Regions from separate parts of the Lacticaseibacillus sp. YLM2-1 genome, predicted to be linked through region 1. Evidence: predicted binding sites of a transcription regulator. Region 1 holds the regulator's gene; the other holds the start of a gene.
The links. The regulator LexA, encoded in region 1, represses DNA repair genes until DNA is damaged. The targets are predictions, from matches to a motif close to CNAACANNTGTTNG.

Region 1 (16,285 bases):
GTGGCTCGTTCTTCGCGGTGCTAAAGTTCAAGGCCCGGTGACATCTTCCAGCAGCAGTGTTTCATCTTCAGTCACCGTCACACACCCATTTAACAGCGGTACTTATAAGGCTTCGGGCACGGTCATCGATCTAGACCGTGATCAACATGACTTAACCGTCTATGTTAAGCTGACAGATGACCAAACCTACACTCGCCTGCTCATTCTCGATCCTCATGGGCATCCATTTGTCGTCAACGACACCGGCAGTTTTAAGCGTAAAAATGGCAAACTAACATTGACATCCGAACACGCTAATGTTTATGAATACGCCAGTGCGACGACGTACAAGAACAATAAGCCGACTGCCGTTCGCCAGTATTCAGTCGATGGCGCGACCGGCACTGTTCGAAGCTACACCAAGACGCTCACATCCGAGTTGAACAACACGATTACGCTGAAAAACAAAACACCGCACAGTTATCGCTATGTTGAGACCAATTTGCCACTAAGCAAATCGAAGAAAAAGCTAACCAGTCTGGCTAAATTCAAAACCACGCAAGAAACAGCCAGCGCACAGTCAAGCACTGTCAGCAGCGCACCGGTCATCGTTAGCCAACCAAGCGAGCCACCATCATCAGCGGCGCCAGCGCCTTCTGTTCAGCCGAGTGTGGAAAGTCAACAGAGCACGGTTGATAATAGCGGTAGCAATCATAATGGAAATAACAATAACGGTCAAAACGAGTCCCAAACTGACGGCAATTCGAACCCATCTAGTGAACAACCATCCCCGTCACCAGACAGCAGCTCGTCAGCTTCAAACAGTAATCCCAGTTAATTGATTTCCTTAAAAAATCTTACTGACACCCGACTTTTCAGGTGTCAGTTTTTATATGATCAATGACATCCTTGTGATGACTTTAAAAAACATGCCATGACTGACATCAATGATGCCAAATGATGGTTCCACTTTGACGCCGCCAACTGCCTGCGCTAAACTTGCAACCATAGTGGGCAAAATCAAGTTGATGACCACACCCAAATGCGACCCACTCAATTTAACGCACCTGCCGCGTTACCAACTTTCTGGAGGACCACGATGTTCAACCTTGCTGCCGCCGACTTATCCGCGCGTGATCAATATAAATTGCTGGCTGGCAGTATCATCCCGCGGCCAATCGCTTGGATTACCACGCAAAACACGACTGGCCTCATCAACCTAGCGCCTTTTTCATTTACGACCGGGATTTCAAACCAACTGCCACTGTTGTCAGTAGCAGTTTTACGTGATGGGGGTCAGGCAAAGGATACCGCTGCAAATCTATTGGCGCGCCACGAGGCCGTTGTTCACATCGTGAGTGCAGATCTCACGAAGGCCATGAATCAAACAGCTGCCCGCTTAGCACCTGATCAAAGCGAGTTGTCGTTGATTGACCTGCCGTTAGTTGCAAGTACGGACATTCAGGTGCCGGGGTTGCAGGCAGCGCGTGTTCGATTTGAAACCAAGCTTTATCAATACGTGCCGATTCGTAACGCTGATGGTGACATTTTGACTGATCTTTTCATTTTAGAAGTGCACCGATTCCATTTTGCCGATACGGTTCTTGATCCGACAACGCTTCACATTGATCCCACCGTTTTGGCGCCGATTGCCCGCCTCGCCGGGCCGACATACGCCGAGCTTGGACGCACCTTTACACTGCGGCGGCCAAAATAATTTTATAAAGGAGTGTCAGTATTTGACCGCGTTTATTTCCAGTGTTTTTGGTGTTCTTGAAATTTTGATTCTAATCGCAATCGGCTATTTTCTGACAGCACGCGGGTGGTTTAATGACCATTCAAGTAAAATCATTGCCAAAGTTGTCACCCAAGTTGCTTTGCCAGCCTACATGATTGTCACGATTGCTTCAAAATTCACGGCGCCAATGTTGCTGCGACTCTTGCCAGATTTGTTTTTCCCAGTCCTTTCCATGATGATCCTATTTGCCTTATCATTTCTGGTTTGCTACTTATTGAAGGTGCCACATGCACGTAAGGGTACCTTTAAGTCAATGTTTTTTAACTCCAACACAGTTTTTATCGGCTTGCCTGTCAACTTAGCCTTATTTGGGCCAAGTAGTCTGCCATATGTGTTGGTCTACTACATGGCCAACACCACCATTTTTTGGACCATCGGCGTTTACCTTATTCAAGGTGACGGCCCGCGCCCAGCTAAATTTGATTTGAAAAAGGCACTTGGAAAAGTGTTCTCACCACCGTTACTCGGTTTTATGTTAGGGATTGTGCTTGTGCTTTTAAAAATCAAATTGCCGACTTTCTTGATGGCCGATCTGACTTATGTCGGTGCCTTAACTGTTCCCGGCTCCATGTTCTTCATTGGCATTGCTTTGCATCAAGCAGGCTGGGGTAAATTAAGAATCAGCAAAGAAGCTTTGGGTATTTTCAGTGGCCGCTTCCTCTTTGCACCGTTACTCATGACGGCGCTTGTCGCCTTCGCCCCTGTCCCAACTTTGATGAAACAAATCTTTATTTTGCAATCTTGCATGCCGGTCATGACCAATGCGCCTGTTGTTGCCAAACTGTACGATGCGGATTCCGATTACGCTGCTATCATGGTCACCGAAACAACGCTGCTTTCGATGATCGTGATCCCAATCGTGATGACTTGCATCCAGTTCATTCACTAGGAGTTGCTGTCGAATGAAAAAGCGCTATCTGCTACTAGCAGCAATCTTGATCTTATCAGGCTGCTCACAAACTACCTCAACCCCAAAAAAGACAACATCATCATCGAGCGCAACATCACAATCGCACACGGTCAAAAAAGCTGTTCCGAAAGCGACCTTAGGTACATTGGTTGGCCATGCGTTCGTCCAAACAAAAGATGCTACCAAAGCAATTCGAGTCACCTCATCCACCAGCGGCTACTATCTTGAAACATTAGCCAATCGAGATGGTGTCTTTGAAAGTACTGATAGTGGTATTTTTGCTGCTGATTTGACCCTCAAAGGCCGAATCTTCACCTTCACTGGTAAAGCGCAGCCGCAAGCCTCTGCTAATACGATACAATTTCAATTAACAAAAACCGGTAACTTAAAGCAGTTGCCCGATGGTCCCGTTTATAAAAAGGTGCCACAAGACGATCTCGATCGCCTCGCCCAACAAAACCAATAAAGTGTCTGAGCAAAAAGACATCAGCCGTGATCCTATATTTTGTGGGATCACAGCTGATGTCTCTTTTGTTGATGGTACATTTTTAATTGGATTTAAGTTGCCATGCCTAGTCATTCACGACTTCAAATGGTTAAACTAATGCCGGCCGATATAAACTCACAACGATGCCAAGAATCGTTACATCCGGGAAAAACATATCATCCATACTGTCATTTTCAGGATGTAACCGAATGCCGTTCTTTTCTTTATAAAATCGCTTGACAGTGGCTTCATCTTCCTCAGTCATTGCAACAACAATCTGCCCATTCTCGGCGTCATTCTGCTTCTTGACAATAATCTGGTCACCATCTAAAATGCCGATTTTGATCATTGAATTACCTTGAACTCGCAACATGAATAATTCGTCAGCGGCATACGGAAGATCGTCTGGTACCGGAAAATAATCATCGATATTTTCGATGGCCGTAATCGGGACCCCTGCAGCAACTGTGCCGACGATCGGAATACCGTGATCCTGAACGCCAATGAAGTCACGTCCGGCTGAGGTCACTTCAAGCGTCCGCGGCTTCGCTGGATCCTTAGCAATAAGTCCCGCCGCCAACAATTTCTCCAAGTACGCTGCCACCGTGCTTGACGAACTTAGACCGACTGATTTGCCGATTTCGCGAACCGTGGGCGGGTACCCATGATCCTCGATTGCATCATAGATTGATTGTAAAATTTGTTTCCAACGTTTCTGACTTGCTTGTGTTGGCATCCGCTCACCGCCTCAGTTCTAATTGATTACACAAAGCATACCAAAGCGAACGAACGTTTGCAATGATTTTATGCCTAAATAGCAAAAAAGTCCACAGATAAAAAGCATCTGTGGACCTCATCCTTAAATTAATTATGCAATAATGGCATCTTATGCATCTGACGCCGATCACATCTGCTTTTGATGACCGCGTAGAAGAAACTCAAGAAAATATCAAGCGCGATTAACAAAATGCCGGCTGTCGCAAAGTTGCTGAATAACAGCAAGGTTGCCACGAGGGTCAGAGTAATTAATGTCCATTTTGCGCCCCGTAGGATTGTCATGTGGGGTCACTCCTCTCCGTATCGGATAAACCGACATATACTCACCGTTTTGGTTGTGACTCTAATCATACCCAATTTTTGAGTTTTGTAAAGCCTTTGTATACATAAAATTTACATTTGATGCCTTTATTTAGGGTTTTTAAAGATTTGTAACGATTATTCCATGTTGTTTGTAAATTTTATGTAATCTTTTTTAACATCAAATCAATCCGCTTTTAACACGGCTATCCTCGAAATATGACCATGAGTCGAGTATCATTAATGGTACAGAGCGTGAACAGGCACGTTTAGAAACCGGAGCATAAGTGGCCTCCAACCTAAATGGCCGGGCTTGGGTCATTTGGGTTGGGAGGTCCTTATGTGCAGGTTTCTGTGCCTGTGAACGCGTTTTAATGAGCGTGAACAGGGCCCTGCCGCAAATCTGGCTAGTCACTCTCATCGTTTGTTATTGTCATGAAGCTTATACATCCAACAGGTATCACAATTGTAGAGGAGGGTACCCCCTTGAAACATACCGACTCGTGGCTCTATCGCCGCTTTCTTAATAGCAAGTTTATGATCCTGCTAGTTGACTTGTTACTGGCATTGCTCGTGATTTTCGTTTTCACTAAAATTGCGTGGGTTTTCCAGCCAGTACTGGATTTTCTCGGGATTATCGCGCCACCGTTTATCTTTGCCGGCATTCTCTTCTACCTTACTGTCCCGATTATCAATCGATTAGAAAAATTCGGACTTCATCGTGGTTGGGCAATTGGCCTGTTATTCATTGTGCTGATCGGTTTGTTGGCGTGGGGATTGTTGCGTTTCATTCCGGCAGTAAGCAATCAAATTACCAGTATTGTCCATTCAGCGCCGCAAATCTTTGATGAAATTGGCAAATGGTTGGATAATCTGAATGACCAGCAGAATATTCTCTCACAGCATGATCTCAATGAGATTGCAGCAGAAGTGCAAAGTTTCTTCACTGGTAAACAAGGCGCGTTCGTAACCGGCACAATTTCTCAACTACAGAACTTAATTGGCATTGTTGGTAATGTCGTCATCACCATTTCAACAGCGCCAATCATTCTTTTCTTCATGTTAAAAGACGGCGACAAATTTACGCCGATGGTACTTCATATCGTGCCAACTAAACTTCGCCGGTCAGTCAAGCAAATGTTGCATGAGATGAATGAAAAGGTCGGTTCTTATGTCCAAGGTCAAATCACCGTTGCCTTGTGCGTTGCCGTGATGTTCATGGTCGGCTATTCAGTGATCGGTTTACGTTATGGTCTTATCTTCGGCTTATTGGCATGCCCACTGAATTTGATCCCATACTTTGGCTCAGCCTTGGCGATGATTCCGCCGCTTATCATGGGTGCCCTAACCTCTCCGCGAATGATTTTAGCTGTCATCATCGTCTTTTTCATTGAATGGCTCATCGAAACACAAGTCATCTCACCGCTTGTGATGGGGAGTAAACTTGAATTACATCCCATCACCATTGTCGTCGTGTTGTTAACAGCAGGTAATCTATTCGGCTTAGTCGGCGTTATTCTTGGCATTCCAGGATTCGCCGTGTTGAAGATCGTGGTCACCCGCTTCTTCAGTTGGTATCAACAGGTTTCCGGGCTCTATGAAGCCGAGCATGCCACAGATGACACGAAGCAAAAAGGAGTTCCTCATGAATAATTTTAATGTTTTTCTGATCGGCCTTGACGTCATCCTGATGGCGCTTGCCGGTTACTATCTTTATTGGCAAAGTAAAATTCAAGTTGCTTCTCGTTACGCTGTCACCCAGCTGATGTGGGCAGTTTTCCTAGGCTTTTGGTTTATGACCACTCGGGTCGACAATTTGCCTTACATTGTCTTCATCTCAATCTTTTTGGTTTTGTCGATCATGGCTGGTACCGGTGGATTGGCGCCAACGCGCTTAATCGCGAATGGTATTCTGGCGCGCGTTATTCCTTACGCGAACATGTCCAGCATCACGTTGACGCCGGTTAGTTTGCCTAATGGTCAGGAATGGGTTGTTGCCGTTTTCGCTCTTAGCAAACGGCGCATGGTTCGCCTGACTTTCCAAGCAAGTCTTCAAAACTTTATGACGGAACTCACGAAAGTTTTGCCAAAAACAGTGCCTGTGACTGTCCAACGCATGAACTAGCGATGCAATAACAAATAGCGTTTGCCCCAAGTTGTTACCATCAGCAAGTATCGACAAAAAACTCCCTGAAAATTTTCAGGGAGTTTTCATTTACTTTCACTAGGCTTATACCCTATTCATCTGACTCTTTTAGCAACTTACTCATCGATTTTTCTAATGGCCAGCAATGCGACAATCGCCAGAGCGACCCCTGCTCCTGCCACCAACATCTGCCATGGTGCCGTGGTATCTAAGAAGAAATAATCAATCAGGGTCAACATCAATGCCGCAAAAAGTAGATCGACCCAGAATCGGCGCCAGCGCGTGGTCGCTGCCGTGTCTAAAATCAGGACAATGCCAATCAATGCTGACAAAACAAGTCCAAAAGAAATCGTGGCAATCGTGCCAATGGTATCTGTTGGCCGCATCGTATACCAGGCAAAGAGCGCAAATCCTACTGCTGCCAACAGCAAGACAATGACAACACCGATCAATTCGCGCTTAGTACCAAGTTTTTTCACTATGCAGCCTCCTTAAATGTGATCTTCGACTTAGAAACACTGCCGCGTCACACGCTGTCTTCATCATGGTGACCGGTAGTATGACAATCAATGGTTCATAACCTGCAGATTCATCAACCGCCAACTGTGCCAACACCATACTGTTCCTTGCAATATCTTGCACATTTTACCAAAAAAAACCGGAACTTCCAACTATTCGTGGAAAAAGGTTACAATCACAGTAGGTCTTTATTTACAGAAAGGGCGATTTCGATGACACAAAATCTTGCAATTGGCTTTACAGAAGGGTTGCCAATCACGGCACCCAACAGTCTTCAACAGTTCAAGCTGCCAATGCCGCAGCCCCAGTCAGGCGAAGTGATCGTGGCTGTTGCCGGGGTCTCCGTCAATCCTGTTGATACGAAACGCCGACAAGTTGCTGGAAAGCATCAAACACCGCAAATTCAAGGCTATGATGCAGTCGGGACGATTACACAGATCGGTGCCAATGTCACCAGCTTCAAGCCTGGTGATCGCGTCATCTATGCTGGTACAACACACCGTCCCGGCAGTAATCAGCAATATCAGGCAGTTGATGCCCGCTTACTCGCTGCCGCGCCAGCTGATGCCCCAGATGCCGATCTTGCCGCGCTGCCACTTGTCGGTTTAACCGCATGGGAATTACTCTTCGAAAAAATGGGCTTTATCCCCGAATTCAATGCTAATAAAGGACAACACTTGTTAGTCATCAACGGTGCTGGCGGCGTTGGCTCCATGCTTTGTCAATTAGCTCGTTGGAGCGGTTTAACCGTCCTAGCAACTAGCAGTCCAAAAAATCATCCTTGGCTGCTTGATCACGGCGTTGCAACACCACTGGATTACCATCAGGATTTGATTGCCCAAGTCCAACGTGCCGGCTTGCAAACAGTCGACGGTATCGCGTTGCTTTATCAACCAGAACCTTACTTGGCAGCAGCCAGTCAGCTGATTCGTGCCTTTGGCCACATAGGCTGTATTGTTGGCCCACAAACTGGTTTAGACTTGGCCGTTGTTAAAGATAAAGCTGCCAGTTTTGATTATGAGTACATGTTTGCCAAAACCGACTTTGATTATCACGTGGCTTCTCAAGGTGCTATTCTGAGCCGTCTAGTCTCACTCTATCAGGACCATCAAATCAAGGCATCAGTGACCAAGCATTTTGACACCATCTCGGTTGACACCCTCAAGAATGCGACTGCCCTAGTTGAAGGTGGCCATGAAGTGGGCAAGGTTGTTTTGACTGGCCCGTTTGCTTAATACCGCTCACGACCATCAAAAAAGCTAAACTGCCGATAACCATCACAAGCAGTTTAGCTTTATTTGCGGAAACCTAAGGCGTGCTGTAAGGCGATCTTGGCTCCTTCAGAGTTCAGCTGACCCGGATCATAAATGATCGTGCCGTTACCCATGTAATAGTGAAATTGCTGTAACACGGTACGATTGGTCACCGTGCGCAAGCGCAACTCATCATTAACAGCATCAAGAAGTTGTTCGCTCCATGTTTTGCTCATCATTTCCGGAATATCCCGCTCAGTGACGTAACCCTTATCCATAATCGCATCCGCACCTTCTTGCTTTTGTGTTCGCGTCACGGTGTTCTCCGATTGTTCTGCCATCGTAATCCTCCTTAATCTGCTTGTTTTCAGAAAATTTTTAGAGCCGCTTATCCGCGGTCTGTCGCCTTCTTGATTCTATCACACCCAGACACATGCCTTGGGTTTAGACTAATTTAGTGTTATGGTTATTTTTATCCAAAAAGGAGGCGTTATGAATGCGCGTTGACACCGGAAAGTATCCTGAAGGGGTTGACCCCGTTCGAGTGAAACGACTCAAGTTATTGAGTAAAGTCGCGACATTCACCTGTATTTTAATGTATGTTTCTTATATTCCCGAAATCATCGCCAACTTCTCCGGGAATCCGGTTAATCCGATTCAACCACTGGTTGCGATGATCAATGCCACTTTGTGGACCTTCTATGGTTGGACTAAAACATACAAAGACTGGCCGATTATCATCTCAAATATGCCCGGTATTCTGTTCGGGCTGGTGACTTTCATCACAGTTTTCATCCACTAATAAGCCGCTATTCGACAACACCTTCATCTTAGATGAGGGTGTTTTTTACTTTACCTGATAGAGTAATCGTGCTAGTATTACTTCAACAGATGCAGTACTGATGTAAAGCACTTTGAAACGTGCTTTGCATCAGTCCATAACGATAGAGGGAGGTCATGCTGTGATTAGCAGTGACGCCATGCGTGGGTATAATGATGCGCTCATTCTTGCGATTTTACAGCAAGGCGATTCCTACGGCTATAAAATTGGCAAAGAAATTCGTGAGCGCACAGATGGTCAATACCTCATTCGAGAAACAACCCTTTACGCCGTCTTTAACCGACTTAGCAAAAATGGCTACATCGATGATTACCCAGGGGATGTCACCAATGGCAAGCCCCGCACTTATTATCGCATTACCCCAAGCGGCCGTAATTTTCTTGCTGTTAAAGCAGCCGAATGGGAACGTGTCAAAACCGTTGTCGATCCATTCTTAAAACAGCCGCTAACGAATCTTTAACCTTGGAGGAATCGCCCATGGATACCATCACCACCTACCTAGATAGTCTTTTTGCTTCCTTACCTGATAATGACAAAACCCGACAAGCCAAAGCCGATATGCTCGCTAACATGCGTGATTATTACCGTGATTTGTTGCGCGAAGGTAAAAGCGAAGAAGCCGCTATTGGTGCTGTCATCAGCGCGTTTGGCTCAATTGACGAGCTACGGGCTGATCTGGGAATGCCAGCACAAGCAACGGCGACAACAACACAGTCGGACCCCACCGACGCTGAGGAGGAAGCCGATGAAGATGCGATTACTGAAACCGAACTTCGCAGCTTCTGGCACATGGCCGATCAGTTTGCCACCCAAATTGCCCTTGGTGTTTTGCTTTGCGCCGTCAGTATCGCCTTGCCTGCCTACACAGGCGGGGGCCGCTGGGAAGGATTCGGTGTGATTGGCATGTTTCTGCTTGCTGCACTTGCAGTTGGTCTGTTCATCTGGGGCGGCACCGTCTTCAGCCAGCAAAAAAAGCAGCTTAATGACCGGCCGATCACAGCCAGTGCCAAACAGCTAGCCAACAAGACCACCGGGGAATACACCCGGCAATTTGCCGCTGGGTTGATTGCTGGTATTATGATCTGCATCGGCTCTCTCATCCCACCCATCATTTCTGCCTACATTCCTGGTTTTATCAGTGAAAATGCTGGCGGAGCGCTATTTCTAGCAATTGCTGGCCTAGGCAGCTACCTGATCATCTATGTCTCCATCAATTATTCTCAGCTAAAACGTTATGCTTACGCGACAACTGCGGCAAATTCAACTGCTTGGTACCATGGTACTGATGACGATGCCGCTAATTATTGGGAACAGCCACACAAGCATCATCAGAACACCCGAGCACGCCAAGATATAGCACTTTTTCACCAAGTCTATTGGCCGACTGTGCTTATCATCTATCTTCTTGTCAGCTTTCTACTCCACGGATGGGCATACTCTTGGCTCATTTTCATCATTGGCGGTGTCATGCAAAACATCATTACTGCCGTCATCGCACGCCGGGACTATTCAGAATAAAGCGTTTCGATTCATTGTGCAAGTCCGTCACGGCAGCTTTTCTTCTCTGATATTCACAGGCATGCCTCTTTACAGCAGACCGGAAGTTCAGTACAATGAACCTTGTGTTTTGGGTCCATAGCTCAGTTGGGAGAGCGCCTGCTTCGCATGTAGGAGGTCGACGGTTCAAGTCCGTTTGGATCCATTTTATATCAGCTTTCATGGCGGGTCTTTAGCTCAGTTGGGAGAGCGCCTGCATGGCATGCAGGAGGTCGACGGTTCAAGTCCGTTAAGATCCATGAGTGATTTTCTTCTGGCAATTAGCTTCACTGAACATCAAACTTGCGCTCATAGCCTAAAAGGAATAGTCAACATTTCTTGCTGGGCAGGCAGTGTTGATTTCGAAAAACGCCAGCGACAGTTAGACAATTTCGTCTACTGTCGCTGGCATTTTTTGTTGTTAGCATTTGCCAAAACAATCATCATCTTTTCCCTGAAACAAAAAAATGCCCAACCCTTATCAGGTGGACATTTTCTCTGATTATGCAAAAGTGGTTTTAATCTGCATCTGCTTGACGTCGGCCATCGTTTGACAACCGGTTAGCTGCATGGCGATGTTGATTTCCATCTTCATGTGATCGGCTACCGCCTTGACGCCTTCCCAGCCGCCGAGGGCTAAGCCATAACTGAATGGCCGGCCGATGCCGACAAGATCGGCGCCGAGGGCCAAGGCCTTCAGGACATGGGTGCCGCGTTGAACGCCACCATCAAAGATAATTGGTACGCGATGATCAACTGCAGCCGCAATTGCTGGTAAGGCTTCAATCGCACCTGGCGCACCATCTAGTTGGCGGCCACCGTGGTTGGAAACATAGATGCCAGCTGCACCAGCTGTGATCGCCGCAACCGCATCATCAGGATGCTGAATGCCTTTGACAATAATTGGCAGCCCTGAATAAGAGGCCAACTTATCGATGGTTGCAAGATCCAGTTTCTGCATGGATTCTTTAAACAAACCGCCAGCGCCAACTCCCTGCTGCCCAGTATTGTAACCTTCAAGATTAGCTAAGCGGCCTTTGAGATGATAATGATTCATCACGTCTTTTTCCCGATAGCCGCCAAGTGTCGAATCGGCCGTCAGAATGATCGCCAATGCGCCTGCTTGTTTTGCCTGATCTAACAAATATTGGCAATACGACCAATCTTTTGGCATGTAAAGTTGGAACATATAAGGGGCACCGTCGCTGACCGCAGCAGTTTCCGCAATTGTCTTGGAAGCAAAGGTGCTTTGCGACATCATAATACCGGCTTCTTTTGCGCCTTTTGCTAAGCCCAATTCACCGCTTGGATGTGCCAGCGTGTTCCCGGCGATCGGCGCAGTTAACAGCGGTGATGCCAGTCTTGCTCCCATAAAGGTCGTACTTTGATCCGGCTTCTCCACTCCTTGGAGCACGCGCGGGAGCATTGTACATCTGTAAAAGCGGTGGTGTTGCGGCGCATGGTGTAACCATCGTCAGAGCCTTCGCTGATATAGCCAAATTCGCCACGGCCAAGAATTTTCTCCGCACGCGCCTCCAAACTGGCTAAATCCAACACATCAATCGCATCAACTTTGCCGAATGGATCGGTCTCTACTGCATCGACCATCGTAAACTTCCTCTCTATTTCTAAAAAATTAAACGTGCCCACTCATCTCGGACAGTTTGTGCCGTCATATTAGTCCAAATAGTCAATCAGCTGCTTCACATCATAGCGATCAGTATGAATCGGCTTCTCAGCTGCCTTACCAATAGCCACTGCCATAACTGGCACAAAACGTTTTGGATCAAGTCCCAATGTTGGAATAATCGTCTTGAAGTCGTAACCGGACCACGGATTGGCATCAAAGCCATGTGCCCGCGCCGTCAGCAGCAGTTGCATGCCAACCATGGCGCCATCGATGGTGGCATCTAATGTCAGAAATTCAGGTGAAGCATTTTCATATAATGGCAGGAAGGTATTGAAAATCTGGTCCAACTTTTCCTTGCTGATTTTGCCGTCTTCATAAACCTTGGTCCAAACATCACGATAAACTTCATGAGACTGCGTATCGCCGGCGATGAAGATGATGGCAGAACTGGAGTCAATCTGCGGATAGTTGAATTTCATGGCAGACTTTTTCAATTTTTCTTTGCCTTCTGGTGTATCAATAATGACAAAGTGCCACGACTGCAAGTTGCAGGCAGATAGGGCGGTGGTAGCTTCTTTAATCATTTCCTGAAGCTCATCGCGACTGATTTTAACTGATGGATCGAACACCCGAACTGAATGACGATCAAACATCACGTCTGCGAAGTCATTATTAGTTATTTTTTTTGTTGCTACTGTTTCTGTCATTTTTTTTGCCTCATTTCTTAATATCAATATTAACCGTTTTCAATCAAATAATATAGGTCGTTGCCAGCGGATTCATCATGCTGCGATCGTAGCGTCCGGTGATCAAATAAGGGGCGGTTTTATCGGCATCGACTTGTTCCAGATGCAAAGTGTTGAACATGGTCGAAGTCGCAAAATGATACCACATCGCACCAAGCGGCCTGAGCACTGGCAATTCACCGAATGGATCATCTTCAGTTGATGCAAGTTGAATCGACAGTTTCCCTGGCTCAACTCGATCAGCTAACGACTTCATCTGCGTGGCGACCAGCTCAACATTTTCAAAGTGGTTCGCACCTTGTTTATCCTGTACAAGATCATGGGTGAAGAAGAAACTGTTCATTTCGGATTCTTTGTTTAAGGCAAATTGGCTGCCAAATGTTTGCAAAATGGAAGGATCATTGACATCCCCGGCTTCCCAATCAACCGAAAGCAGCGTCTTGCCGTGACGTTCCACCGTGGCACTGGCACTGTTGTCATTGCGCCGCAGTTCGATGTGATCGGCGAGCTTCTTAGGAATACCTGCACCTTCACGACCTGCCACCAAGCCGGCTTCAGCACCAGGGCCATGCAGGAGCAAGGTTAGTGGATAGGAACCCATCATTTTGTCTTTGTAGCTAACAAGGGCAAATAGCGTTTGTTCCAGATAAGGTCCGCCAAACGACGGCTTACCCATGTGGACGACGTAGCCACACACAACTGGTGCAACCAACTTCAACGGTGCCGGAATCAATTTGGCCAAGGCGTCTGGATCCGTGGCATAGGCAAAACTGATCCCTTCTTGATCATTCATACTTGGTAAATTCAGAAAGTTCTTCACGTCTTCTTGACTCACAACATAACTCGACATTTTTGACGCTCCTTTTTTGTGAACGCTCGCCAGCGCGGTTGAGGCACTGATTCGCGTGTTATCGAAAGTAACTAACTACATAATCCCATCCATCACATGAACATCTGGTGCACCATTTTTGACGATCCGATTGACCCGATCCAAAATCAATGGGTTGAACTGTGGGTGGGTCAAAATGTAGAACTGATCTTCTTCAAGTGCTTTGAAAACCGTCGCCGCAATCGTATCAAGTGGCATACCGTTGGTGATCACATATTTGGCAAACTGTTGACCTTTCAGGAAAGCCTCGCTTTGATAGTAAGGATCACTTGGATCGCTGTATTGCTTTGGACGATGTTCTTCAGTGTGATAAAGATCCGTCTGAACAAAACCTGGGCACATCACATGCATTTCAATATCAGCACCGGCCCGCTGCAGGTCATAAGCAGTTGCTTCACTCATACCGACGCTGGCAAACTTGCTGGCGTGATATGCAGGCATGCCTGGGGTATCGACCAAGCCAGCGATCGAAGCGACGTTCAAAATCGCCCCGTGCGTTTTTTGCGCCATCATAATTGGAATAATCCGCTTCATCGCATAAACCTGACTCATCACATTGACGTGCATGATCCATTCCCAATCACGGGTTGGTAATTCCCACATACGTCCTGGCAAAGCAATCCCTGCATCATTGATCAGCAGATCGATTTGCTTAAATGTTTGAAGTGTCTGATCAATAGCTGCGTTGACTTCGTCTTCTTTGGTAACATCAGTCGGAATCATCACAGCATCCGCCCCTGTTGCCACAACGATTTGATAAGTTTCATTCAAAGCCGGCTTGTCGATATCGACTAAGGCGAGCTTCATCCCCCGTTTTGCCCCTTCTTCAGCAATGACCCGACCAAATCCGTGGGCGGCCCCGGTGATGAACATGACCTTGTCCTTAAAATCCTTCATAATTGCTTGCCTCCTATGTGGCGTGAATCCGCACACGCAGTCATTCATGTGTGTGCTTATTCACAATTTCGAATACACCTTTACGATAGCGCTTTCAAAACGTATGATGAAGGTACAGTTTGCACATGAATGAACAAATAAATTTGTATGTTTTTGCTAATTGACACGTGCCACCTTCACGTCACCTTCGAGGATAAATAATGAAATTAAATACTTTGCTCCAACGACTTGACCAAACAGTCCCATTAGCCTTTGATACCAGTCTCCAAAACCCCGAAATAACAAGCCTGCAATTTGACGATGATACGACTTTTTCGCCACATCCGACCTCACTGTATCTTGCTGTATCTGCTGATCAAACGATTACTTTGAAAGGATCTGTTGGCAAGACTGCACAACTGTCCCTGTGTGCTCAAACGCAGCTAAAAAACGAGTCGCAACTTGCTCAACTATTCGATCGGGCTGGTTGTCTTTTGACGTCCGAAACAAGTTTACAAGCACAGGTTAATCAGCTTGCTATTAAAGCGATCACAGAGGACTTCGACACGATTCTTAATCAAGCCGCCCGGACATTAGGTAATCCCTTGATTGTTCTTGATCTTGTCGGGCAACCTGTGGCGCAATCCACGCAAGCGCCGGCCATTAGTGACTTGACAGCGCCAGCTATTACCTCTGTCCAGGTCCAACAGGCATTGAAAAAATTCAGACCCGCTAAAGACTTGATCCCGCAAGTTATTCTCATTCAGCAATCACAGCTGCCCTTGCTGCTTTTATGTCTGCCATTGGCCTATCGCAACAATGCCCTAGGCTACCTCGTCATGCCAGCCTGCGTCAGACCGCTCACCGCTGAACAAACTGCCTTCTTCAAAGCCGAAGCCAAAATCATCACCAGCTCCTTGATCAAAAACCGGATGATGCCGACCGCCGCCTCAAAACGCGATCAACTGCTCACCATGCTGCTTACCGAACAACAAAGTGGTACCTTTGCCGCTCAGTTTGCGAAAGAACATGCAACATTGCCAACAAGCATGGTTTTGATTAAGGGTGAGCCTCGTGCTGGACAATCTTTGGCAGCGTTGAAAGAGCGACTAAAGTATTTATTAACCCCGCTTTTCTCACAAACTTTGATCACACTTTATCATCATCAATGTCTAGCCTTAGTTTCTGTCGACTTACCAACTTACAACAACCCTGAATTTAAAGCTAATTTAGCGACCATTGCCGATCGTGCCAACTGTCGTTTGATCGTTTCGAATCAATATACGCGGCCTGAAGATACCATCGCTGCCTATGCCGTCTGCAGTCGTACTGCGAAGCTTAAATCTCAACCAACTCACGTCACCATGTGTGAGGATGCCTTCTTTGACTTAATGCTGGCACAGGTCGATCATGCCGAAATTTTGCCATTTTTCATCAATCCGGCGGTTAAGGCATTGATGGATCATGATGCTGAAAATAAAACTGAGTTGTTACCGACACTGGACGCTTATCTTGAATCTGGTGAAAACCTCACCCACACTGCCAGGCAACTTTTCATTCACTTAAACACGTTGCGCTACCGGCTCAAGCACATCAGT
Region 2 (16,285 bases), 1.1 Mb from region 1:
GAAGTACTTGTCCAACACAGCAAAGTTGCTGACGCACGAAGACTTCGTCAAGAGTTTCCAAGCAGCACAGACACCAGATGCATTGTATGATCTATTTAATCGTTAATTAACCAAAATGGCTTTCTGACACGTTCGGTCGGGAGGCCATTTTTGATTGGGAATTTTTCACGTTGCTTGTGATCGGGTGCAGCAAAAAGGACCGCTGGGTGGGCGGCCCTTTTGTTGCGATCGTTTGGGGGACGATCGACGATTGCTACTTTGGAGGAGTAAAAATGAAAAAGTTGGGTTGGGGTTTGTAGGAATGAGTGGGTGGCTCATTTCTATGTTTCCTATACTACCGGCAGGGTGTGAACGAAATGTGAAGACAAATCCAACAATTGGTTATCGTTTTGTGGCGACATTGTTCACATTTAAAAAAGAGCGTAGAACAATGCTTTACAGACAGAACTGTTTAAAAAAACTTTGTCGAAACAAGCGTTTTCAATGCAGATGAGGTCATTTAGTGTTAAACTTTTGCCATTAGTACAAGTCGCCTATAGGCCAAGTTATAACGCGCTCGCAGTCGCAGAAACCTATACATAAGGATCTTGAACCCAAATGGCCAAGATCGGGCCATTTGGGTTCAAGCCCACTTATGTTCCGGTTTCTAAGCGCTCCTGCTCGCGCTCACCATAACGCGCTCTTCAGCGCAGCAGCCAGCGTGTAAGAACCTTGGCCGCAATGGTCAAAGAGCGACCATCACGGCCAAGGCCGCTTACACGCTGGCTGCTAACCGCGCTGAAGACCGCTCACTTGTTTTGGGGGAACTTTATATGAAAAAACGACACATCGTTGCTCGGGTTCGACGCCCGGATGGTTTAGTATTGGATTTTCGGTTACCCAAGGATGTCACACGTGCCATTAACGTCAGTCAGCAAACAGACTGGTTTGAACGTTTACGCGGTGGTTTGATTGTTGTGCCCATGGCGCCATATGTGGGTAAAGGCGAGACGGCATTGTTTGTCGGTCGCATTGAGCGGGTTTATTATTCAGATCGGTTTTTAAAACGGTTTACCCGTAGCCAATTCTTATTGCCTGATGTTTGGCGAGAGCAGGACATGCTTGAAAGTTATACTTTCTTGCGGCACGATCATGCATGGTTGAATCAGCAGTACCTAAAAGATGATCTGCGCTACTGGTATTATGATGCCAATTCGCACTTGCTGGGTGTCGTGCGTGATTGGCATTGCAAACTGGTTTACTATCGTTTCCATCGCCAAAAGCAGCGGCTCATTCCGAATTTCTGAATCATAATCGGCACTTTTACCAAAAAAAACGACCCATGCCAGTGAAGCAGGGGGTCGTTTTTTTGGTAAAAATCTGCTCTGATTTATCACCACAACCGTTCAAACCGGTCAGTTTATGATCTGCCAATAGCCTCCTCCTAAATGGTTCAATCATTAATCATAGAAAATACTGACCAGTTAGGATCGCAACAAGGACTAGCAAGCCAGGCAGCAGATTAGAAATACGAATTTTAGTAATGCCCATCAAGTTTAACCCAATCCCCAAGATCATTAAGCCGCCGACTGCACCAATTTCGCGGAGTGCGTTCGTCATCAATGCCTTGGGAACGAATTGGACTAAAAAACTGGCGAAGAGTGTGATTGTGCCTTGATAAATGATCACTGGCAACGCGGAAAAGATCACGCCAACCCCGAGTGACGCGGTCAGCATAATCGCCATGAACCCGTCCATGACGGATTTAGTATATAGCGTGGTATTGTCTCCAGAAACGCCCGCCTGAATCGCGCCTAAAATACCCATGGCACCGATGACAGCAATCAGGGTGGCGGTCACGAACCCTTCCGCAAAATGCTGATTGCCGCGGGCAAAGCGCTGTTCCAACATTAAACCGAGGTGGTTCATGCCATCTTCAATATGCAACCACTCACCGATCAAGCCGCCAAGGCAAAGGCTGATGACCATAACAATAAAACTTTTTGTCTGCAAGGCCATTTGAATGCCCAATGCGAAGGTACCAAGCCCAAGACTTTTGGTGACAGTATCTTTAGCATGATCGCTAATACTGTGGAGAATCAAGCCTAAGAGTCCGCCACCGATAATCGTCAACCCATTGACAATAGAACCCATGAACATCATTTCATTTTCCTCGTTTACATATTTTGTAGTATCAAGCCAATCGCCTCATCATACCATGCTTGTGTGCCATAAATAACGCGTCATTTTTACCAAAAAGGTGTCAGTATCAGGTAAAATAAAGCAGTCACCTGCATACAATTTTTGGGGATGACTTTTTTAACGTAAAAGCTTGCAAAAAACAAACGCATGTTCGATAATGGAGACAGCGTAAATTGATACTCGGATGTATATGTTTAAAATAGCGTGCACAGGTTTTTGAAACTGTTGGCGCATTTTTATAAGACAAAGCGTGAACTGGCATGGTTAAAGACTGGGATATAAGTGGTCTGGTTGAGCTATTGTGACCAAGGTGCTTACATACAGACTTTTGCGCCAGTGAGCGCATTTAAGGAGACAAGTATGGCTAAGAAAACGACCGCAAAGAATGATAATACTAAATCCGATGCTACAGATCGCGATACCGAACTAGAAAAAGCCCTTCAGAAGATCAAGAAAGCCTTTGGTGAAGGTGCCGTCATGAAGATGGGCGATCGACCGGAACTGAAGGTTGATGTCGTCTCAACAGGCATTTTATCCTTGGATCTTGCACTCGGTGTCGGCGGGTTACCGCGTGGCCGAATCGTTGAAGTCTATGGTCCTGAAAGTACCGGGAAAACAACGATTGCGTTGCAGACTATTGCCGAATTGCAGAAATCAGGCGGCAAGGCGGCTTACATTGACGCCGAAAATGCGATGGATCCGAAGTATGCGGCGGAACTTGGCGTAAATATTGACGACTTACTGTTGTCTCAGCCAAACTCTGGGGAACAGGGGCTTGAAATTGCTGAAATGCTGATTGAATCAGCGGCTGTTGATATTGTCGTCATTGACTCTGTCGCAGCCTTGGTTCCCAAGGCTGAAATTGAAGGTGCCATCGGGGATAGCCATGTGGGCTTGCAAGCCCGGCTGATGTCGCAGGCACTGCGGAAGATGGCCGGTTCGATCAACAATACCAATACGCTGGTTATTTTCATTAACCAATTGCGTGAAAAAGTTGGCGTGATGTTTGGCAACCCAGAAGTGACACCGGGCGGCCGTGCCTTGAAATTCTATGCGTCTGTGCGGATTGAAGTCAAGCGTGGGCAGCAGGTGAAAGACGGCAAAGATGTTGTCGGCTTCGCTAGCAAACTGAAAGTCACTAAGAATAAGGTCGCACCGCCGTTTAAATCGGTTGAAACCACGATGTCATTTGGTCACGGGATTGAACACAATACCGATATGATTAACTTGGCAACCGATAAAGACAATGACATTGACGTCATCACCAAGTCTGGCTCTTGGTATAACTATGGCAAGGAACGTTTGGGCCAAGGACTTGTCAACGCATCTCACTACTTGGATGAACATCCGGAAATTTCTAAGGAAATCGAAGAAAAGATTCGTGAACAAGTTGCGCCAAAGAAGCCTGAAGAAACCGATGAGAAGCAGGATGATAAGAAAGACGATCAGGCATCTGCTGATAAAAAGACCGAAAAGACAACGACCACTGATACTGAAAAGAAAGCCGACAAGAAAGATGACCCTGCCAGCTTTGGGGTTGATCGGTTAGTTTAAGCAACTGATGGATGTTTGATTAATCGCCGTTTACACTTTGAGAAAGTGTGCGGCGATTTTTTGTCTTCAAAACACAAAAATGCCCGCTACCATCGCAGCGGGCGTTTTTGTTATTGGGTGATCGGATGGGGGCCAATCACCGATTTTTCTTTGGAGGAGAAAAATGAAAATTAGGTTGGGGTTTAGGAATGAGTGGGTGGCTCACTTCTATGCTGTTAATACTACCGGCAAAGTGTGACGAAAATGTGATCGTTACGTTGTCATTTTGTTAAGGTTAACCGAGTTTTTTTGAACGCGTTATAGCCTAGGCTTGTTCGGCAACCAGATTGTGTTGCAGGGCAACCTTTAATGCTGCACCCAAAGCTTTCATGCCGGTATCAATTTGCGCCAGACTAGGACCAGTGAAGTTCAACCGGGCACCGTTGGACAAAGCCGCTGTCGCATATAGATTGGTTGATGGCACATAGGAGATATTGGCTTCCGGTAATAGGTGTTCTTTCATGAACGCGCCCATATCGAAGCCGGCTGGCATGGTGAGCCAGATAAAGAAGCCGCCGTCAGGATTAGTGAAGTGCGCTTCTTCTGGCAGATAGCGCTTCATCGCCGCCACCATGGCATTCTTTTTCTCACGATAGCAATCCTGAATTTCCCTGATATGTGCATCAAGATCGTTATTTTCCATATAGGTATTGATCCCGTGCATTACCAGATTGCTGGATTCCAGATCACTGCCGCCTTTTAAGGCCAGCAACTCTTTTAAAAGATTGGGCGCAGCGACCAACCAGCCCATGCGCAGACTTGGAGAAAGAATTTTACTAAAACTGCCAAGATAGATGACGCGTCCTTCTGTGTCAAGTGACTTGATCGTCGGCAAGGCTTTGCCAGTATAACGAAGGTCGCGATACGGATTATCTTCCAAAATCATGACATCATACTGGTTGGCGAGGCGAATAATTGCCTGCCGCTTGGCCAAGGACATCACAACCCCAGTAGGATTTTGAAAATCAGGAACGGTGTAGATGAACTTGACTTTGCGACTCATTAGAATGCGTTGTAAGGCATTGATGTCCATGCCATCAGCTTGCATCGGTACTTCGTAATAGGTGGGTTGATAGGCGTTAAAAGCAGCAAGTGCACCTAAGTAAGTTGGGGCTTCAACAACCAAACCGTCGCCTGGATCCAACATTAACCGCGCCACTAGATCGATGCCTTGTTGAGCGCCTTGGGTCATCATGATGTCATCGGCGTCGACCTGCATCCCAGTTGTCTGCAGACGAGCTGCAATCTTGGCACGTAATGGTTCGTAACCTTCTGTGCTGGCATATTGAAGCAATTCCCTATCGCCACTTGTAAAGTTTTGACTAAATGCCTGATTAAGTTGTTTTGTCGGGAATAAATCGCGATCTGGATAACCACCGGCAAATGAAATGACATTTGGACCAGAAGCAGCAAATAGATCTTCTAAACCTGAATGACCAGTTTTTTGAGTACGTGTTGCGAATTTCATGATGAATCCCCCTTTGACGTTTGCGATTAAAACGGGTGCCGACGTCTTTATGACGTTGATGCTTTGGTGAAGTACCAACGTTTTCTTATTGACACTAGTGTAAAACGGCTTGTATGATTGAGTAAAGCTCAACTATTTCAGTTTATGATGAATTTTATTCACCTTAAAAGGAACGAACAGCTGTTATTCCTAGTCTAAAAGGATTTATCACAACGAAGTGACAGTTGGTGTCACTTCAAGGAGGGGCAAATGGCTAACTTTTCTTATGAAGTTTTTAGCAAGGTTGTGGAGCGAGGCACATTAGCGAAAGCGGCGGCGGAGCTGAATGTAACGCCGAGTGCCGTGAGTCATAGTGTCAGTCAGCTGGAAACAGAACTGGGTTTCCCACTCTTGATTCGTAATCGAACGGGAGTGGCACTAACTGAAGACGGGGCGCAGGTGCTGCCGATTATTCAAAGCATCCAGAATCTCGAGGAGCAGCTGACGCAGGTTGCGGACAACATTAATGGGGTTAATACCGGCCGCATCCGCATTGGTGCGTTCTCGTCGGTTTCGACGAATTGGCTGCCAACAATTATCCGCCGCTTCAAAAAGCGCTATCCGCACATTGAAATTAGCGTGGTGCAAGGCACTTTTAACCGGATTGTTGAAGCGGTCCGACTGGGAACTGCCGACATTGGTTTTTCCTCCTTACCAGTTGGTCCTGGCGTCGTGGTAGAGCCGTTATTAAAGGATCCCATCTACTGCATCACGCCCAAGCAATTCAAGCCTAAAAACGGCCGCACAGTGACACAGGCCGATGTCGATAAGCAGAACTTCATTTTGCAGCAGATTGACTATGATCGAGATACCAAAAATGCGTTGGACCGCTACCATGTGTCAAGCAATGCAATTAATTATTCAATTGATGACCAAAGCATTCTGTCGATGGTGGAATCAGGTTTGGGGATGGGCATTTTGCCGAAACTAGCGGTGCAGAAGTTAGTTGGCGATGTCAACATGTACCCATTTTCTGAGCCCTTTGAGCGGACGCTGTGTCTCGTGATTAATCCGACCATAAAAAAATCACCTTCTGTGCAGCGCATGCAGCAGGTGATTCATAGTTTCTTAGCTGAGACTTATGGTGAAGCATTTCTCGGCCATCAGGGGTAAAATAGTTAAACATGATCGTCAAGCTGGTCCATGGTTTGATTCAAGGCCGCATCGACGCGATTGTTGTTGCGATTGGTGGCATGGCCTTTGACCTTGTGAAAGGTAATCGTTTCAAAGCGATTGACTTGGTGCAACAAGGCCTGCCAAAGCTCGGCATTTTTAACTGGTTTGCCATGGTTGCGCCAATTGTTTTGTTGCCATTTTACCCACCAACGTTGCTGCATGGTGTTGATGACGTAAGCAGAGTCGGAATAAACATCGACGGGAATATCTGTGCGTTTGAGGGCTTTTAAGCCTTGAATAACGGCCATAATTTCCATATAATTATTCGTTCGGCCATAGTCGCCGTCAGATAGCATTTTTTCGTGATCTCCGTAGATCAGCAATGCGGCCCATGCGCTTTTATCCGTGGGGCGAACCGATCCACCCGCCTGATTTCCTGTATTGCGATTACCGCCATCTGTATAAAGTACAATTGATTCAGCCATGATTTCCTCGCTTTCTAACTGCTATCTATTGTAGGGGAACGCGTTTTAGATGGCTAGACACATCACTAAGAAAAAATTTTGAAAAGAGGCTGCTGCATGGAACGCTATCTTATTGCACTGGATCTAGACGGCACGACTTTGAATGCGGATGGACAATTAAGCGCTGGCACGATTGCCGTCCTCCGCGAGGCACAAGCCGCGGGACATCTCGTTGTCATTACAACTGGCCGTCCGGATTCGATTTCGGAACATTTCTACGACGACTTGCAGCTTCATGGCCCGATGATCAATTTCAACGGTGCGCTGATTCACATCCCGCACCAACACTGGCGTTATGAGCAAGAGGTCACCATTCCCATTCCGGTGGCACTGTCGTTACGGCAGCTAAAACGCGACTTTTCCTTTAAAGTTATGGTGGCAGAAGGGAAACAGTTGCTGGTGGCTGATCGACCATACGCGAACATTCCGTTTTTGCCAGATCGTCCGCATCCTAAGGCGCTGTTAGATGAGCAAGGTTTGCGGCAGCCGCCTATTTCGGTCACGATGTTTATGACGGCTAAAACTTTTGATCCAGTTTCAAAACAAGTCAACGCATTGTATCCGCATTTGGCGGCCAAAACGTGGGGTGCTTGGAGTGGTGAATACACTGCGCTTGAAGTGACAAGTAAGAATACCAGTAAGTCACGGGCACTTGCCTACGTGGCGGGCCAATACGGAATCGATCAAAAGCATATCATTGCGTTTGGCGATGACATGAATGATCTTGATATGTTGCAGTTTGCGGGTCATGGTGTTGCGATGAAAAATGCCCGTCCTGCGATTCTTGCAATCGCCGATGCGCAGACCCCTAACGATAATCAGCATGATGGGGTGGCAAACTATTTGGCAGATTATTTGAAACTGGCTTAAACCATTGTCGCAGGAAAAATGAAAATTATGGGAGTCAACTAGACATGACAACGCTTTATCTTGTCCGTCATGGGCAAACAGAATTCAATGTACAAAAACGAGTGCAAGGCATGGCCGATTCGGCACTGACGCCAAAAGGCATTGCGGACGCTAAAGCTTTGGGTCAAGGCTTTAAGACTAAAAACATTCACTTTGACGCGGCTTTTGCCAGCGATTTAACCCGCGCGGTAGATACTGCCCATTTTGTTTTGAGCGGTTTGGATGAACCGATACCGGTGACGACCTTGATGGGGTTGCGTGAAGAAAATTACGGCAAGTTCGAAGGTCAACTGGCAAATGATTTTTCCTTAGCGACCATGGGGATTGCTAACTTTCACGATGCATTGGCCAATCAAGAAATAACGTTGGCCCAGACGGCAGATGCAGCTTTTACGGCGAATATGGATCAGCACCCAAACAAGGCGGAAACGAACCGCATGGTGCAGGAACGCTTGAATCGAACTTTGCGTGCGATTGCTGTAGAGGCAGTCGCCAAAGACTGGGAGCGAGTATTGGTCGTCTCACACGGGACAGCGGCGCTCATGTGGTTGAATTATGTTCACTACAACATTGATGGTCGCGAAATGCTAGACAATGCTAGCGTGACGAAACTGATGTGGGAAAATGATCGATTTACTGTGACGGATTTCAATGACCTTAGTTTCTTGCATGCAGGTCAAGCCGCTAATTAAGTGGCTTAGTGAAGCTCAACCTGATCACGCCAAAAAATGATATCAATCCAGACGAGGCACAAAGCGGCGCCTACTAAAGCATAAGTTCCGATCAGGGTCGTTAAAATACCTGTCACGGCAGCACCGGTAGCAAATGATAAAATAATCGTCCCAATTGTGGCCGCGTCTTTGCGGCCTTTTTGCTGCCCGCGGATGAAGCCATCATAAAGGCTTTGCGCCGCGGTGCGGAGGTTGCCGGTCATCATCAGTGAAGTAAAAGGGCCGCCTTTTAAACGGCGAAATTCCTGTAGCTGCGCGGCGGCGATGAGTGAAACCAAAGCACTGGCGGCTAGATCAGGCAGCCAGTGGCCAAACAATGTCACGATAAGAATCAAAGTGATTTCGTATTGAATGAGCCACCGTTGTTCGGTTAAAGGTCGTGATTTTTTGCCAGCCTGCAGTTGCAGTGCGCGGGCGGCCATGGTGCCGAACATGAAAGCGAAGATCGGTACCATGTAACGGACAGCGGTAGTCCATTGCGCCTGACCGAGATGAATACCCAACAAGATGACGTTCCCGGTTTGCAGGCCAGCGAATACCTCACCATGTAAGAGATAGGTGAAAGCATCAAAACTGCCAGCAGCTGCTGTGAGCAGTGTGCCGATCAAAAGACTTTCGTGGACTGGATAGGGTTTCTCGTTCATGTTGGTCGCTCCCTTAAACGCGTTTACAGGCCAGAAACCCGCATATAAGACTTCGAGCTTAACTGGCTTGCGCTCTTGCGATAGATTGTTTGCGACTCATTTTACGCTGATTTTCATGAATGACCATGAAAGTTGTCTTGGGTATTAACTAAAAAAAGCCGATCAGCAGGCTGTCCTGTCGACCGGTTTGACTTTGTTTGTTTGAGTTGAAGATCCCTAAGTAAATAATAACAACCACTCACTGGCACGAGATGCCAGTGATATTGTGAGACAATGTGATTGGAACGTTTATTTTTTTGGCTCTTCGGCTGGTTCTGGCGGGAACGCCAAGACAGTGCCGCCGCCGAGGTTCTGAGTCATCGCGTGGAAATTTGCGACAATCTTAAAGTTGAGCTCTGCGGCATTCTGCCGGTCTTTATCAGCATAATCGGTAATACTCAACAGCGCCGAGTTCTCATAAACCTTTTCTATTTTTCCGGTAAAAGGTGCTTCCATATCTTCTTTGACATGACAAACAACCGCGTCACCGAGATGTAATTTTTCTTTTTCCATAAAATCTCCAGCCTTTCACGGATCCCCAACATATTTGGCATATTATAACAAACGTTCCATAATAGCAAGAGACCAAAGTCGTAAAATTTCAAAAAAGACGAATATTTTATGGCATTTTTGATTTCCTATAAAAATGTCATCAAACACTATCTTTTCATTAATGAATATGACCAGGAGCACTCATAAAATGGTGGTCGACGGCAACGTGTAAGTTTATGTGAAACTTGTGATCGTTGTGGGACGATGTTTTCCAAAACGCAACCAAAAGTGGTTATAATGGAATAAAGCAGAAAGGACGAAAATAGTTATGGCAGCAAGCAACACAACGATTGATCAATTAAATGAAACAGCACAACATACAGCATTGGAAACTTTTGCAAAGTTCTACTTGGATCGCTTCTTCGGCGCCGGTCTCGATGTTTTTTCCCAAATTGATACGCAGGGGAATCTAGCAGATATTAATCATTACTTGCTTGATAATCAACCACTGACTCGCGAGGAATTGACAGCCGGTCTTCTGACTAACCGATCCGGTAACTTGTTGGACCTTTTGAAGCAAGTTAAGGTAACTTTTAATGCGCAAGGCGCACCTGAAACACCATGGAACGATTGGTACGCTGATCAAATTGACGGATTACCGCAAGGACTTTAACAAATAAGGCGGCCGATGGTGATCGGTCGCCATTTGTGTCCTTAGGGTAGAAAGGAACGGTTATGCCGCGATACTTAATTATTAGTGATATTGACGGCACACTAACCGCCAATCATCATGACGTTACGCCCAAAACGGCAGCGGCCATCGCAGCTGCCGTTGCTAGCGGCGCTTCTTTTTATGTTGCCACCGGGCGTATGCACGCTTTAGCGCAGGTTGTGGCCAAACAATTCGAACCAGAAGCTTCGATTATTGCATCGAATGGTGCTGTCTACGATTTTTCCGGCGAGCGGGTGCATCATGTTTTGGGGCAAGCGGCACTTACGGCGGTTGAAACTGTGACCGATCAGTTGGGCCTGAACGCCTTGTATTTCAGCGATGATACCGTTTATTACACAGGTAAAGTGCCGCCTGCCATTGAAGCAGCTGCACGCAAGTTTGCCCCCAGCTCGGTGAGCATTGACGTTGTAGCCTTACCATCAGTTGATGATTTGTTAGCACATGCACCTGCAATTACGAATGGGATCATTTTTGGCCCGCATGATTCGGAAGCATTGGCTAAGGGGAAGGCAGCGTTAGAAACACAGGATGTTTTACATGTTTCAGCCTCTGAACATACTAACCTTGAACTCATTCCTAAACATATTGATAAGGCCACGGCTGTCAAGGAGTTGCAGACGCTCACAGGAATCGGTCCGGAGCAAACGATTGCCTTTGGCGATGGTCTCAACGATCTTGGCATGCTGAAGGCTGCTGGTATTAGTGTGGCGATGGAAAATGCTGTGCCACAGGTTAAGCAGACTGCCCGCTATATGACAGATGCCAATGTGGATGATGGTGTAGCTAACTTTTTGAACGATTTTTTTGAAAAATAAGTAGTTTTATATTAAAAAATTGACTTTTTAAGTTGCTTGTTGGGCCAACGTTTGCCACCATAGAAGATGGTAAACGTTTTTATGAGCGTGAGACAGCCCGGTTAGAAATCCGTATGCAAATTGGCTTGAATACGATGGTTGAATTTTGACCATAGCGTTCAGGGCTTGTATACATGATTCCTGGGTCGGTGAGCGCGTTTAAGTCAAAGCGTGAGCTGGTGCGGTCGAAACTGGCGTATAAGCGTTCAAGGCGCTTGTATGCAGGTTTCTGCACTCGTGAACGTGTAGAGGGGGAAAAGTCATGTATTATGCAGCAACTGATCGTTATGACAAGATGCCTGTTCGTCATGCCGGGAAAACCGGTTTGATGCTACCGGCAATTTCACTTGGCTTGTGGCAGCATTATGGCAATCTTGATCCATTTGGCCCACGCCGTTCGGTTATTTTAGACGCTTTTGATCATGGTGTCTTTCATTTTGACGTGGCGAATCACTATGGTAATGGTGATCATGAACCTGGTTTTGGCAGCAGCGAGAGTTTGCTTGGTCAAATTTTAGCAACGGATTTGAAGGCTTATCGAGATGAATTGGTGATCAGCACTAAGGTGGGGTATGAGATTCATCCGGGCCCATATGGTGTTGGGACTTCGCGCAAAGCGGTCATTCAAGGCTTGAATGATTCACTCAAACGCCTGCAGCTTGACTATGTCGACATTTATTATGCGCATCGCTTTGATGATACGGTTGATTTAGAAGAAACTGTCAATGCGCTTGATCAGACGGTGCGTGATGGCAAGGCACTTTACATCGGGATCTCGAATTTTGATACCCAGCAAACCAAAGATGCGATTGCGATGTTTAAAGATCTGCATACGCCATTTGTGCTGAATCAGTTCAGTTACAACATGTTTAATCGTGAGGCTGAAACTTCTGGCCTAACGAAGGCTCTTCAAGCCGATGGCGCCGGCCTAATTGCTTATGGGCCGCTTTCAGAAGGCTTGTTGTCGGATCGGTATCTGAATGGTATTCCGGATACGTTCAAAATTCATCCGACCAACCAAGCCACTTTTGCCCATGGGAAAGACGCGGTTGTGAAGAAGCTGAACGAGTTAAACGAAGTAGCACATGACCGTGGCCAGACGTTAACGCAAATGGCATTGGCATGGCTGTTACGTGATCCAGTTGTCACCAGTGTCATCATCGGGACCACCTCGGTTGATCATTTGGAAGACAACCTGAAGGCAACCGAAAATCTGACCTTCAATGCAGAAGAAATCAGCCACATTGATTCGATCTTGAACGTTTAAAGTTGATGTATGAAAAAGAGATGTCTCGGTCATCACTTTCCGAGGCATCTCTTTTTGTCAAGCCTACTTAACGTGAAAGGCCGCCAGATGGGCCGCCAAGTAAGGGGCAGTTTCACCTTTCCCTTGTTTGGCGATTGCTTGCGGTGTGCCAGCAGCCATGACGCGGCCACCTTCTGCACCGCCTTTTGGTCCGAGATCCAAGACATAATCAGCGTTAGCGATGACGTCTAGATCGTGTTCGATGGCAATAACCGTTGCACCGGTTTTGAGCAACCGTTGAAAAACAGCGATCAACGTTTGAACATCCAAGGGGTGTAGACCTACCGATGGTTCATCGAAGACAAAAAGCGTGTCTTTTTGGGAGCGTCCCATGTGGGCAACTAGCTTCAGGCGCTGCGCTTCACCGCCAGACAGCGTCGGGGTACTTTCACCTAAATGCAAATAACCGAGGCCCATGTCATGCAGGGTTTGCAATGTGTGAGTAATAGCCGGTTCGTCTTTCAGAACGGTCAAGGCGGAGTCCACGTCCAGATCTAGCAAGTCGGCGATGCTGTGCTGCTGCCATTTGATTTTCAGAACCTCGGGGTTGTAGCGACGGCCGTGACAAGTCGGGCAAGTTTGCTGCATGTCAGGCAGATACTGGATATCTAAGTTAATGACGCCGGTACCGCCGCATGTCGGGCACGCGCCGGCTTTGACGTTGTAAGAGAAATGGCTACTCGTATAGTGCTTGGCTTTGGCATCAGGCAAACTGGCGAAAAGGTGTCGCAGATGGTCGAGAATGTCTGTGTAGGTGGCGACGGTTGAGCGGACATTTTTACCGACCGGCGTAGCATCAATCGCAACTACATGGCGCAGGCCGCCGCGGTCAAGATCACGAACAAATGCTGGAGCTGGTTGGTCAGCAGTTGCTGACAGCGCTGGTACTAGGGCGTCAAAAATCAAAGTTGACTTGCCAGCACCAGAAAAGCCGGATACCACTGAGAAGCAGTTAACTGGAAAATGGACATGCAGGTCATGAAGGTTAAATCGATCAGTTACGGTTAATTGCAGTTGTTTGGTTTGCTTAATTTCTTGTTCACCGGCTTGCGGGCGAACAATCAAGGGAGCCGCTCCGGTTAAAAAGGGTGCAATCAACGAATGGGTATCATGGCTGATCGCTTCAGGGCTACCTTGATCAATGAGTCGGCCGCCAGCAACGCCTGCACCGGGACCAATCTCAATCACTTGATCGGCTGCCTCAATGATGGCGGTGTTGTGATCCACAACGACCAGCGAGTTGCCTTGATTGACCAAACCGTGCATGACTTCTAGCAATCCAGAAACGTTTGCAGCATGCAGACCGATGGACGGTTCATCAAGGACGTAAAGTACGCCGGTCGTTTCAGTCCGAAGCGTGCGACTGAGCTGAATGCGTTGCAATTCACCAGTCGATAAGGAAGCCGCGGCTCGACTCAGGGTCAGGTAACTGAGGCCAAGGTCCATGATGGGCTTAAGCAATTGCGTCAGTTCTTGGATAATATCGTGCGCCAGTGACTGCATATCTGCTGGCAACCAGTGATAAATTTCGGGAATGAACGCGGCTAATTGCGTTAAAGTCATATCACTAACCTGAGCAATGTTTTGATCCACTAGGTGCTGGCTCAATAATTTCGGGGCAAATCGGCTGCCATGGCAGGTCGGGCAGATGCCAAACTCATAGAAGCGATTCAGCCGCTGAATGGCGCGTTCATTTTTGGTCGTCGCTAAAGAATCTTCGACCGCATTGAAGGCATTCTCGTACTGTGCATGGTCCATATGAAAAATTTTGCCGGTTTTGCTGGGGATATTGATGGCGTATTTTTTACGTTCACCGTGCCAAACCTGTTCTTGCTGATCTTTTGGCAGGTCCTGGAAAGGCGTATCAATATCAATGCCGATTGCTTGTGCGACAAAAGGCATAAAATTGCGACCGGGTAAGCGCCACGAGGCCACGGCACCTTGACGGATTGTCAGTGTTTGATCAGGGATGAGCCGGTTGGCGGCCAGTGTGCGCGCTTGACCAGTACCGCCGCATGTCGGGCAGGCGCCAGTTGAATTGAAGGCGAAATCTTCAGCAGCAAAAGCCATGAAACGGACGCCACAGGTCGGACAAGTGATCATGCCCATACCACTTTCACCGTCATTGGGCAGATCCATTGCCTTGGCAATATCGAGAGTTGGCGACACGCGGTGACCATTAGGACAAACCGGCGAGCCGAGACGGGAAAACATGAGGCGAATGACGTTGAGCGCTTCTGTGGCCGTACCGACAGTTGAGCGGATGCCTGGAACGGTTGGCCGCTGCCGCAAAGCGATGGCACTAGGGATATGGCGTACTGAGTCAGCAGCAGCAGGACTTGTTTGGCCAAGGCGCCGGCGGGTGTAGGTGGACAAGGCACTCATGTAGCGGCGCATACCTTCAGCGTATAACACGCCCATGGCTAATGAACTTTTACCGGAACCAGACCGACCAGTGATCGCCACCAGTTTGTTAAGCGGAATATCAACATTGAGATGCTTCAAGTTGTTAACGTAAGCGCCGCGAACACTGATATGATCGGGAATTGCCATCAAACCACTCCTTTAAAAAGATAGACATAGCCGGCTACTGACAAAATCGGGCTAGCTACGTCCTGATATTGTCATTGTAACGCTCCTAGAAAAACGGCAACAGTCGGCGACAAAATTGTGTCGCCCAGTCAACTGAAAAAGCCTCACGCAACTGAGCGTCAGGCTTGATTGTGGTGATCTCCATGAGGTGTTTGTGCCACGAGATGACCGGTTTATTCGGTGACTAAGGTGCCAGTTGCTTGGCTGAGAAGTTTGATCAACTTCAGATACTTTTTCTCGCCAAGTTCATGATAGAGACGTTCTAAGTTGCCCAAGTATTCAGGCCCGAGATCCTCAATTGCTTGCTCACCTTCTTCGCTAAGCACGAGCTTGAAGCTGCGACAATCTTCAGGATCGGGTTGTTTTTCAAGCAAACCCCGGTCAATCAGCGGGCTGCTGGCTTTGGTGATCGCAGCCTTGGTGACGTGCATCTCTTTGGCCAAGCTTGTTGGTGTTCTTGGCGTGGCATCGGTCGCCATCCAGAAAAGCAGGTTTTGTTGATTCAATGGAATCTCCGATGTTGAAACCGGTGAAAAGAGTCGGTTGAATTGATTCACCGACTGACTGGCTGCCAAATATTGCTTTTTCATAAAAGTGCTCCCCCTTTTTTTCATAACCTCTGTATACTTTTAGTATGAAGGATTGAGGTTGATTGACGCAATAAATACGGCAGAAAAAAGCTCAATTTGTTAACAAAATCACATAGCAGGTGACTGAATGGTGGACAACGAAAAGGAGCAACGATTCATGATCGAATGGCAAGAGCTGACAGCCTTTGCAAAAAAGGTATCTGAGCAAGATCACAGTGGCCACGGGTTTGACCATATTCAGCGGGTTGTGGCGACAGCAAAACAACTAGCTGCGCAAACACCAGAGGCTGATACAGCTGTTGTGTTGGCGGCGGCCACGATGCATGATACCTATGACGATAAATTGGTTCCGGATGTGCCAATAGCCAAAGCCGCCGCCCAGCAGGCAATGGTCGACGCTGGCATGCGCGCTGACCAAGTCCAAATGGTATTGACGATTATCGATCACATGTCGTTTAAAGCAAACTTACAACA

Region 2: recA (recombinase RecA) is a predicted target of LexA. The motif match lies at 2,322-2,335, and genes of this name have one in related genera.

What each region holds. Positions count from the first base shown of each region.
Region 1 covers NZ_CM152617.1:753,684-769,968, reverse strand. Annotated here, with positions in the region: gene AC07KQ_RS03655 (hypothetical protein) at 1-817, shown strand, start outside; gene AC07KQ_RS03650 (flavin reductase family protein) at 1,079-1,696, shown strand; gene AC07KQ_RS03645 (AEC family transporter) at 1,719-2,666, shown strand; gene AC07KQ_RS03640 (hypothetical protein) at 2,680-3,153, shown strand; gene lexA (transcriptional repressor LexA) at 3,284-3,910, opposite strand; gene AC07KQ_RS03630 (hypothetical protein) at 4,039-4,233, opposite strand; gene AC07KQ_RS03625 (AI-2E family transporter) at 4,738-5,904, shown strand; gene AC07KQ_RS03620 (hypothetical protein) at 5,897-6,376, shown strand; gene AC07KQ_RS03615 (hypothetical protein) at 6,514-6,876, opposite strand; gene AC07KQ_RS03610 (alcohol dehydrogenase catalytic domain-containing protein) at 7,129-8,151, shown strand; gene AC07KQ_RS03605 (hypothetical protein) at 8,211-8,510, opposite strand; gene AC07KQ_RS03600 (SemiSWEET family transporter) at 8,666-8,971, shown strand; gene AC07KQ_RS03595 (PadR family transcriptional regulator) at 9,132-9,470, shown strand; gene AC07KQ_RS03590 (permease prefix domain 1-containing protein) at 9,488-10,528, shown strand; tRNA gene AC07KQ_RS03585 (tRNA-Ala) at 10,640-10,712, shown strand; tRNA gene AC07KQ_RS03580 (tRNA-Ala) at 10,734-10,806, shown strand; partial or broken gene AC07KQ_RS03575 (alpha-hydroxy-acid oxidizing protein) at 11,049-12,154, opposite strand; gene AC07KQ_RS03570 (nitroreductase family protein) at 12,224-12,883, opposite strand; gene AC07KQ_RS03565 (acetoacetate decarboxylase family protein) at 12,927-13,772, opposite strand; gene AC07KQ_RS03560 (SDR family NAD(P)-dependent oxidoreductase) at 13,848-14,708, opposite strand; gene AC07KQ_RS03555 (PucR family transcriptional regulator) at 14,909-16,285, shown strand, end outside.
Region 2 covers NZ_CM152617.1:2,626,536-2,642,820, reverse strand. Annotated here, with positions in the region: gene AC07KQ_RS12775 (fructose-specific PTS transporter subunit EIIC) at 1-106, shown strand, start outside; gene AC07KQ_RS12770 (hypothetical protein) at 155-493, shown strand; gene AC07KQ_RS12765 (DUF7679 family protein) at 813-1,286, shown strand; gene AC07KQ_RS12760 (DUF554 domain-containing protein) at 1,444-2,142, opposite strand; gene recA (recombinase RecA) at 2,542-3,735, shown strand; gene AC07KQ_RS12750 (aminotransferase-like domain-containing protein) at 4,040-5,242, opposite strand; gene AC07KQ_RS12745 (LysR family transcriptional regulator) at 5,492-6,394, shown strand; gene AC07KQ_RS12740 (ribonuclease H family protein) at 6,400-6,882, opposite strand; gene AC07KQ_RS12735 (Cof-type HAD-IIB family hydrolase) at 6,979-7,791, shown strand; gene AC07KQ_RS12730 (histidine phosphatase family protein) at 7,836-8,522, shown strand; gene AC07KQ_RS12725 (YoaK family protein) at 8,528-9,205, opposite strand; gene AC07KQ_RS12720 (hypothetical protein) at 9,494-9,757, opposite strand; gene AC07KQ_RS12715 (hypothetical protein) at 10,065-10,409, shown strand; gene AC07KQ_RS12710 (Cof-type HAD-IIB family hydrolase) at 10,472-11,284, shown strand; gene AC07KQ_RS12705 (aldo/keto reductase) at 11,586-12,590, shown strand; gene AC07KQ_RS12700 (excinuclease ABC subunit UvrA) at 12,654-15,182, opposite strand; gene AC07KQ_RS12695 (MarR family transcriptional regulator) at 15,395-15,811, opposite strand; gene AC07KQ_RS12690 (HD domain-containing protein) at 15,939-16,285, shown strand, end outside.